Regions from separate parts of the Mesorhizobium sp. M0077 genome, predicted to be linked through region 2. Evidence: riboswitches for the same ligand, from Rfam matches in the RefSeq annotation. Region 2 holds a riboswitch; each other region holds the start of a gene.

Region 1 (3,267 bases), on a different contig from region 2:
GCCTCGTCGCTGACGCCGATCACTTCCAGCACCTGCAGCCTATCGTTCCACGGCGCCATCTGGTCAAGATGGCGATAGAGCCCAAGATCCGTCATCGCATTCATCCTCTGGTCCCTCTTCGCCTGCTCCAGCTCACGCGACGCTGCGTAGCGCCGGCCGGCCGCCTTCGGCAAGGCGCGGGCCGATGAAGGCCGCGTACCATTCGACGAACTGGATCACGCCGCCCTCGTGCAGCTCCGAATAGGGGCCGGGCTCATAGGCCGGAGACAGGATGCCAAAGGCGTTTTCCTCGACGATGCGGCGGTCCTGGTCGTTGGTCTCGGTCCAGACATGGGTGAGCTCCTCAAGGTTGTAGTCGACCCCCTCGACCGCATCCTTGTGCACCAGCCACTTGGTCGTCACCGCGGTTTCGGTGGCGCTGATCGGCAGCACCCGGAAGGTGACCGCATGGTCGATCAGTATGTGGTTCCAGGTCGTCGGATAGTGGTAGTGCATCAAGGTGCCGATGCGGTCGGCGGCAACAGTGTCGGACAGGTTCTTCGTCACCGCGCGCTTTCCGGACATCGTGTAGCTGACGGCATCGCGCAGCAGCGGCGCGCGGGTGGCGCGGTATTGCCCGGCCGGATCGATGCGGAACTTGCTCGGCAGGCCCGCCGCCTCGCATTTCGCCCAGTGCGCCAGCATCTCCGGATCGCTGTCGGCGCCCTGCACGCCGGTCACCGTCGGCGCTTCGGGGAATGTCTTGCACAGCTCTGGATGATTGCCGGCGCAGTGATAGCATTCGCGGTTGTTTTCCCAGACCAGCTTCCAGTTGCCCTTCTCGATGATGGTGCTCTCGAAGGCGACCTTGGCTTCATTCAGCCGGTGCGGCTTGAGGTAGGGCTCTATCATGGCGCGCATCGGCGCAAAGTCGGCAGGTTCTTTCGCCAGGCAGATGAAGATGTAGCCGCCGACGCTCTCGCAGGCGACGGGCTTCAGGCCGAACTGGCTCTTGTCGAAACCGTCGGCCATCTGGCGGGCAAACAGCAGCCGGCCGTCAAGCTCGTAGGTCCACTGGTGATAGGGGCAGACAAGCTTTGCCGCCATGCCCTTCTCAGTGTTGCAGACACGGCTGCCGCGATGGCGGCAGGAATTGTGAAAGGCGTTGATGTTGCCCTTCTGGTCGCGGACCAGCACCACCGGATAATCGCCGATCTGCACGGTGATATAGCTGCCGGGCTTCGGCAGTTCGCAATCATGGCCGATGAACAGCCAGTCGCGATACCAGATAAGCTCCATGTCGAGCTTGAAATAGTCCGGGTCGGTGTAGAAGGGCTGTTCCAGCGAAAAGCCTTGCTTGCGGCCGTTCAGGAGCCTCAGCATGTCGTTGCGCGTATCCATAGTTCTGTCCTCGTGGTTTAAGGACTGAACTTGGTGGTGATGGAGGAAGGATCGGACGCAGGCCGGCGCGGCGCCGGACATGCACTATCCACCTCTTGACCGCCCACCGCGATCAGTCGAGTCTATGCATCTCGGGCTGGTTTCCGGGCTCTGGAGTTGTCCTTGCGGACCATCGCGACACCTTCCCAGGCTCTTGCCCAGTGGTCTCCCGTTGCGACTTCAACTCCACCACCGTTGCGGGGGCAGCGCCGGATTCTGACCGGCTTCCCAATTCTCCGCTGCGTCGTCACGAAGCGGCACCTGAGATGCGATCATCTAATCACGGCAGCGATCGCGACGTCGGCATGAAAGCGACATCATATCCATGCGGCGCGACACGCGCGGCATACGCCCCCCGCCGCCGGTCAAAGAGCTGAGACGTTTCTTGCGACGCCATCATCGCCGTTTCGAATCGCTGCGGATCCAGTTCGATCGGGGGCAAAAAGGGCTCAACGGTATCGAAAAGTTACTATTAGCAATCTCTAATCGAACCGAACGGTTCGTTTCTGTTGACAATGCGTGCAGGACGGTGTGAACGACGGCCCGGAAACCGACATCGGAGCGAACCACTCGGTTCGGCATAAGCGACTGAAAACAATGCGATAAATGACCATAGAGGAACTTCCTGGCACAATTTCAAGGTGCAGGACCGTGGTCCACACGGAACAACTTCGTGATTGGAAACCAGCCTATGGCTTTCCCACATCGGGGCTGTCCGAACGACGCGAATTCCTCCCAAGACACGCCGCTAGACGGACAGACAAACTGGAGTACTAAAAATGAAAAAGATCATCCTCACTGCCGCAGCCGTTTTGGCGATCACCGGCAGCGCCTTCGCCGGTAGCGACAATTACGGTTCCAATGGTGCGAACCAGCCAGCCGTCTCGGTCGACAGCTCGTATACGGCTTCCATTCAGAAGCCGGCGCACGCTGACAAGCAGCCTGTCGTTCAGGGCGCCGACCGCGACCTCTACGGCAATCGCTGATCCCGACCAAAGAAGGGCGGCTAACCCGTCGCTCTCGGGATCCCAAAAAATTCAGGAGTATTTGAAATGAAAAAGATCATCCTTGCTGCCGCCGCCGTTTTGGCCATCTCCGGCAGCGCTTTCGCCGGCAGCGACAACTACGGTTCGAACGGCGCCAACCAGCCTGCGATTACGTCGACCGATAGTGGCCATACGGCTTCGGTTGAGAAGTCGGCTCCAGCCGAGCAGGCGCCTGCCCACGGTGCCGACCGTAACCTTTTCGGCCGCTAAAGCCGGTTTCCAGCACGTGGCGGGCTTATCCGCTGCAGCTGGCGGCATCAGAAAAATTCAGGAGACTAAAATGAAGAAGATCGTTCTCGCCGCCGCAGCCGTTCTGGCTGTTTCGAGCGCTGCCTTTGCCGGCAGCGACAATTATGGCTCCAATGGCGCCAACCAGCCGGCCGCTGCCGTCGACACCACCCGCACTTCGTCGACCGGCACCAACTCGGCGGTCTACAAGCTGCTGAACTCGTCGGACGACCAACAGAAGTTCGTTCCTCAGAGCAGCGACAGGGATCGGTTCGGCAACAACTAACAGCCGAAGCTTAAAAAAGAGCGGCGGGCCTAGCCCGCCGCTCTTTTTTCATGCCTGTACGACGCAGCTATCTCAAGCCGCCTTCACTTCCACCGGCTTGAGCGAGAAGGAGTGCCCATCGGCGTCGAAGATGTGCAGGTCCCCGGCATCCGCGGTCAGCCGCAGCTTTGCCCCGCGCTTGACCTCGACATTGCCGGGCAGCTTGGTCACCAATGGCAGGTCGGCGCGGCCGATATCGATATAGACCAGCTGCACCTCGCCGAGCTGCTCCACATAGTCCACCACGCC
Region 2 (3,267 bases):
GAGGAAAGCAGGATCGAGCGCCTCATTCTTGAGTTGTTCGATCTCAGACCGAAAGGCATTATCAAGATGCTTGATCTCTTACGCCCTATATATCGCAATACAGCGACCTATGGCCATTTCGGCCGTGAAGAGCCTGATTTCACCTGGGAGAAGACAGACAGGGCGGACGAATTGCGTCGCGAGGCAGGACTCGCCGCCCCGTGAGAGCCGCCGGCGAACGGATTGGCAAGCGGAAAGCCCATTTCCACCGGGCAGACCCGCGCCTGGCAGGCGTGGCGAGAAGCCGGCTCGGGTTTTTTGGCGGAGACATTGATGCCGGATTATGACGTGCTTTGCATCGGCAATGCCATTGTCGACATCATCGCCCAGTGCGACGAGGCATTCCTCGAGATCAACGGCATCATCAAGGGCGCGATGAACCTGATCGACACGCGCCGCGCCGAACTGCTCTACAGCCGCATGGGCCCGGCGATCGAGGCCTCCGGCGGCAGTGCCGGCAACACGGCGGCCGGCGTAGCCAGCTTCGGCGGACGCGCCGCCTTCTTCGGCAAGGTCTCCAACGATGCGCTGGGCGAAATCTATGCGCACGATATCCATGCACAGGGTGTCGCCTTCGACACCAGGCCGCTCAAGGGCCAGCCGCCGACGGCGCGCTCTATGATCTTCGTCACGCCCGACGGCGAGCGCTCGATGAACACCTATCTCGGCGCCTGCGTCGAGCTTGGCCCTGACGATGTCGAGGCCGACAAGGCATCCGGCGCCAAGGTTAGCTATTTCGAGGGCTATCTGTGGGATCCGCCGCGCGCCAAGGAGGCGATCCGGCAGACGGCGAAGCTCGCACACGAGGCCGGACGCGAAGTGTCGATGACGTTGTCGGATTCGTTCTGCGTCGACCGCTACCGCGACGAGTTCCTCGAGCTGATGCGCTCGGGCACTGTCGACATCGTCTTTGCCAACAGCCACGAGATCAAGTCGCTCTACCAGACAAAATCCTTCGACGAGGCGCTGGCTCAGATCCGCAAGGACTGCAAGATTGCCGCCGTCACCCGTTCCGAAAAAGGCTCGGTGATCGTGCGCGGCGACGAGACCGTGGTCATCGAGGCGACCGCCATCAAGGAGTTGGTCGACACCACCGGCGCCGGCGACCTCTACGCCGCCGGTTTCCTGCATGGCTACACGCAGGGCCGCAACCTCAAGACCTGCGGCGACCTTGGCTCGCTGGCGGCCGGCCTGGTGATCCAGCAGATCGGCCCAAGGCCAAGGCAGAATTTGCGCCGCGAGGCGGAAGGGGCTGGGTTGCTGTAGATGCGCGGGCAACTAACCACCCGCCCTACTGACGCGATGACCGCAGTGGCGGAACTGTGTCAAAGCTCGCTGATAGCGACAGCCATTCGCTTCGGAGAACTGACCCATGCTGCTGCCGTGAAGCTCGCTGGAGGAGCGGTGCAAGGCGTGCTTGCCATGACGGCATTCACCGTCATCCAGATCGTCACCAGCATTTTCCAGAAGCTCAGCTTGGGGAAGGCCAGTAAGGTTCCTGAGGTAACGGAGAACTCGCGGCGTCCGTCGGACTTGACTTGCGATCACGTCCCACGATGCCGAATGCGGGCAGCAGACTGAATATTTCACAATGCTAGACAAAGGCGTAAAACGCGACCATATAACGACATAAACATTTCATTATGCGTCATTGACAAAGAGCGGGTTGCTGTGATTGTCTGCTGTTGTGGTTCTCGCGTACGGTGCTGCCGCAGCGGAGCTAAGAGGGAAGCCGGTGCGATGCCGGCGCTGCCCCCGCAACTGTTAGCGGCGAGCCAATCCACTCATGTCACTGAGGCGAATACCCTCGGGAAGACGGGTAGAGGCTATGACCCCGCGAGCCAGAGACCTGCCACGGCGAATTACGTCCACGGGCGGGGTGTCTCGGTGGCCGCTGCAACCGGCGTGCCGGCCTGCTAGCGCCTTCCTTGTCACCGACGCCCCCAACCATCGGGGTATGACATGACTGTCTCTCAGCAAATTCCTGTAGCAACGCTCGGCGTGCCGCGCTTCGGTCGTCGGCGAGAACTGAAATTCGCCCTCGAAAGCTACTGGTCCGGAACATCGTCCGCTGGCGACCTTCTTGCGACGTCGAAGGCGCTCCGAGCCGCTAGCTGGGAAGAGCAGCGCGATCGCGGCGTGTCGAAAATCCCGTCGAACGACTTCTCGCTTTACGACCATGTGCTCGACACCGCAGCCATGGTCGGGGCCATTCCATCCCGGTACGGCTGGAATAGCGGCGAGGTCCCACTTGACATCTACTTCGCAATGGCGCGCGGCAACCAGGGTCAGACGGAGGATTGTGGACACGCTGGTCACCAGGAGGAGGCTCATGGACCTGGTGTAACCGCGATGGAAATGACCAAGTGGTTTGACACCAACTACCACTACATTGTGCCGGAACTCGATGATGATCAGACGTTCGCCCTCTCGTCATCGAAGCCGGTCGATTACTTCCTCGAGGCTAAAGCTCTCGGCATTCACACACGCCCAGTCATCCTTGGACCCATCACCTTCCTCAAGCTGGCGAAATCGCGTGCCGAAGGGTTCGGTCCCATCGCGCTCCTACCGCGGCTGCTGCCCGTTTACGAGCAAGTCCTGCAGAGGCTGAAGCTGTCGGGAGCCGACTGGGTGCAGATCGATGAGCCAGCGCTTGTCCTCGATCTGAACCCGAACGAACGAGCTGCGTTCGAATTCGCCTATGGCCAGCTGTCGAAAGCCGCGCCCGAGCTGAAGATCATGCTGGCTACGTATTTCGGGTCGCTGGGAGACAATCTCGAAACCGCGGTTTCTCTGCCCCTGGCCGGCCTGCATATTGATCTCGTGCGCGCTCCCGAGCAGCTGGAAACGGTGGGTCGGCTCGCTCCGAAGGATCTGGTGCTCTCGCTCGGCTTGATCGATGGCCGCAACGTCTGGCGTGCGAACCTGCCCGCCATTCTCGACCGCATCAAACCGATCGTCGCCGGCTGGCCCTTGGACCGCGTCGAAATCGCGCCTTCTTGCTCGATGCTGCATGTGCCGATTGACCTGCGCATGGAGACGGAACTCGAGGCCGACATCAGGTCGTGGCTCGCCTTCGCGGCCCAGAAGACCGACGAGCTGGTCTTGCTGGCCCGGGCCCTTTCCAAAGGCAGGGATGCGGTGGCAGCCGCGTTGAAAGCTTCTGCCGAGGCTGCCGCCACTCGCTTGACGTCCACGAAGATCCATGACCCGCTTGTTGAGGGGCGG
Region 3 (3,267 bases), on a different contig from region 2:
TTCCGTCAGCGCGGTGGTGCGCGCCCACTATATCCCGCTCTATTCGCGGCTTGGCCCCTACCCGCTGGCTTTGCTCGACAATGCGGCCATCACCCGCAAACGCACGGTGTTCGAATACTGGGCGCATGAGGCCTCGTTCCTGCCGGTCGAGACCTACCCGCTGATGCGCTGGCGCATGCAGCGCGCTGAAAGCGGCGACGAAATGTATCTGGGCCTCGCCAAATGGGGCCGCGAGCACGCCGCCTATATCGAAGAGATCTACCGCGCGGTCGCCGAGCGCGGCCCGATTGCCGCTTCGGCACTGGAGGGCCAGAAAGGTTCGGGCGGCTGGTGGGGCTGGAGCCACGCCAAGCACGCCTTCGAATGGCTCTTCTGGGCCGGACGCATCACCACGGCGCACCGCCGTGGCTTCGAGCGTTTCTACGACCTGCCCGAGCGCGTGCTGCCGCAGGCGATCCTCGACCTGCCGGTGCCGGCGGCCGAGGACGCGCACCGCGAATTGCTGCGCATTTCCGCCCGCGCCCACGGCATCGCGACGTCGGGTGACCTGCGCGATTATTTCCGCTTGTCGCCGGCCGACATGAAGGGCCGGCTGGAGGAACTGGTCGAGATGGGCGAACTGCTGCCGGTAAACGTCGAAGGCTGGGACAAGCCGGCTTACCTCTATAGGGACGCCCGCCTGCCGCGAAAGATCGAGGCCCGCGCCTTGCTGGCCCCCTTCGATCCGGTGGTCTTCGAGCGCGCGCGCACCGAGCGTCTCTTCGATTTCCGCTACCGCATCGAGATCTACACCCCGGCCGACAAGCGGCAATATGGCTATTACGTGCTGCCTTTCCTGCTCGGCGACAAGATCGTCGCCCGCGTCGACCTCAAGGCCGACCGTCCCGCCGGCGTGCTGCGCGTCCACGCCGCCTACGCCGAACCCGGCGCGCCGCCGGAGACAGCTGCAGAGTTGTTCGAGGAATTGAAGCAGATGCAGGGCTGGCTTGGCCTTGAGCGCGTCGAAGTGACGCCGGCCGGCAATTTGGGGAAGCCTTTGGCCGACATCGCCATGTCGTAGCCGTGCGTTGACACAACTCCCCGCAACAGCCTAAATCCGTTCCAGACGGTCCCCTGCCCGCAACGGCAAGGGCCAAGAGGGAATGCGGTACGGGACGAAAATCCCAAATCCGCGGCTGTCCCCGCAACTGTAAGCGAAGAGCCAAGGCCGAAAGCCACTGGGTAACACCGGGAAGGCGGCTAACCAAGGCGATGACCCGCGAGCCAGGAGACCTGCCGTCTGAGACAAAGTATCCGATCGCCTGGCGGGTTTCCGGGCAAGGAGCACGGTTTTTGGACCAGAACAGCAGTTTTTCGGCTGGCACAGCGGATGTTTCGTCTGCCGATAGCGACGCGTTGGCTGGCGTGACCGTCATCGTCTGCGCCTCATGCCGCGATGAAACCGGCTCAGACGCTCACCCCCGCGCCGGCGAACTGCTGGCCGACGACACGCGCCTCGCGGCTGCCGATGACAACATCCGCGTCCGCACCGCCGAATGTCTCGGCAATTGCAAGCGCCGGCTGAGCGCTGCCATCCTGCGTGACGGCTGCTGGAGCTATGTCTTCGGCGATCTGACCGCAACCAGCGGCGCCGACCTCGTCACCGGCGCAAAGCTCTTCGCGACTTCGGCCGACGGCCTCATCCCGTGGCGCGGCCGGCCCGATAGCCTCAAGCGCGGCCTCGTTGCCCGCATCCCACCCCTCGATACGCTGAAGGACTGACGATGAACGCTTCAAACCCGGCCGGCAATCTCTCCCGTGTTCCCTGCACCGTCGTCACCGGCTTTCTCGGCGCCGGCAAGACGACGCTGGTCCGCCATCTCCTGGAAAACGCCGGGGGCAAGCGCATCGCCATCATCGTCAACGAGTTCGGCGACATCGGCATCGACGGCGAAATCCTGAAAGGCTGCGGCATCGACACCTGCCCCGAGGAAAACATCGTCGAACTCGCCAATGGCTGCATCTGCTGTACAGTCGCCGACGATTTCGTGCCCGCCCTCGACAAGATTCTCGCGCTGACGCCGAAGGTTGACCACATCCTGATCGAGACCTCGGGCCTGGCTCTGCCCAAGCCGCTGGTCCAGGCGTTCCAGTGGCCGAGCGTGAAGAGCCGGGTAACCGTCGACGGTGTCATCGCCGTGGTAGACGGCCCGGCGCTGGCCGAAGGCCGCGTCGCCAACGACATGGACGCTTTGCAGGCACAGCGCGCTCAGGACGAGACGCTCGACCACGACGATCCGGTCGAAGAAGTCTTCGAGGACCAGATCGCCTGCGCCGATTTGATCATCCTGTCGAAGAGCGATCTAATGGACGCCCCCGGTTCGGCCCGCGCCAACGCCATCATCAATGAACATTCCGCCCGCGCCGTGAAGATCGTGCCGACCGCACATGGCAAGCTCGATCCCTCGGTGCTGCTCGGCCTCGGCCTCGCCGTCGAGGACGACATCGAGAACCGCAAATCGCACCATGACGGCGCCTTCGACCACGAGCATGACGATTTCGACACCTTCATCGTCGACATCCCCTCGATCACCAACCCGGACGAACTGGCCAAGCGCGTCGCCACGGTTGCCGAGGAACAGAATGTGCTGCGTGTGAAAGGCTTCGTCGATGTCGGCGGCAAGCCGATGCGGCTTTTGCTGCAGGCCGTCGGCCCGCGCGTCAATCATTACTATGACCGCGCCTGGGCGGCTGAGGACGACCGCCGCTCGCGTCTTGTCGTCATTGGCCTGAAAGGACTGAACCGCCCGGCGATCGAGCGTATACTCGCCGGCTGATCCAAACCACGAGCCGAAATGCATATACTCACCACCACATCCGCCTCGCTCGACGATCTCGCCGAGCCCGTCGATCTCGGGCAGACGCCGGCGGATATCGTGGCGCTGTCCTTCACCGACAGCGACCTCGCCGGCCTCGCGGCGGCGTGGAAGGCCGATGCCGCCCGCCTGCCGTGGATGCGGCTGGCGGCGCTGCGCGACCTGCGCCATCCCATGTCCGTGGACCTCTGGATCGACAGCGTCGCCCGCCAGGCCAAGGTGATCTTGGTGCGCATCCTCGGCGGCTATGACTGGTGGCGCTATGGCTGCGACCAACTCGCGGTGACTGCTCGCGAACGTGGCATCAAGCTGGCGCTGCTGCCTGGTGAAAGCCATGACGAGGACCTCAGGCTGATCGAAGCCTCGACGCTGCCCCGCGCGGAGCTGGACGGCCTGCTGGGCTATTTCCGCG

The links. Region 2 has a riboswitch for cobalamin ahead of metE (5-methyltetrahydropteroyltriglutamate--homocysteine S-methyltransferase). Riboswitches for the same ligand answer to the same signal wherever they lie in the genome.
Region 1: it holds a riboswitch for cobalamin, as region 2 does, so the genes downstream of both, NKJ57_RS13895 (aromatic ring-hydroxylating oxygenase subunit alpha) here and metE (5-methyltetrahydropteroyltriglutamate--homocysteine S-methyltransferase) in region 2, are expected to answer to the same signal.
Region 3: it holds a riboswitch for cobalamin, as region 2 does, so the genes downstream of both, NKJ57_RS25490 (DUF1636 family protein) here and metE (5-methyltetrahydropteroyltriglutamate--homocysteine S-methyltransferase) in region 2, are expected to answer to the same signal.

The regions. Positions count from the first base shown of each region.
Region 1 covers NZ_JAMYUL010000005.1:381,624-384,890, forward strand. The annotation lists gene NKJ57_RS13890 (FAD-binding oxidoreductase) at 1-95, opposite strand, end outside; gene NKJ57_RS13895 (aromatic ring-hydroxylating oxygenase subunit alpha) at 133-1,380, opposite strand; cobalamin riboswitch at 1,498-1,699, opposite strand; gene NKJ57_RS13900 (DUF680 domain-containing protein) at 2,199-2,405, shown strand; gene NKJ57_RS13905 (DUF680 domain-containing protein) at 2,472-2,675, shown strand; gene NKJ57_RS13910 (DUF680 domain-containing protein) at 2,746-2,979, shown strand; gene NKJ57_RS13915 (ABC transporter ATP-binding protein) at 3,052-3,267, opposite strand, start outside.
Region 2 covers NZ_JAMYUL010000019.1:13,379-16,645, forward strand. The annotation lists gene metK (methionine adenosyltransferase) at 1-204, shown strand, start outside; gene NKJ57_RS27080 (adenosine kinase) at 313-1,305, shown strand; cobalamin riboswitch at 1,711-1,910, shown strand; gene metE (5-methyltetrahydropteroyltriglutamate--homocysteine S-methyltransferase) at 2,002-3,267, shown strand, end outside.
Region 3 covers NZ_JAMYUL010000016.1:45,303-48,569, forward strand. The annotation lists gene NKJ57_RS25485 (winged helix-turn-helix domain-containing protein) at 1-1,060, shown strand, start outside; cobalamin riboswitch at 1,090-1,294, shown strand; gene NKJ57_RS25490 (DUF1636 family protein) at 1,333-1,761, shown strand; gene cobW (cobalamin biosynthesis protein CobW) at 1,764-2,816, shown strand; gene cobN (cobaltochelatase subunit CobN) at 2,835-3,267, shown strand, end outside.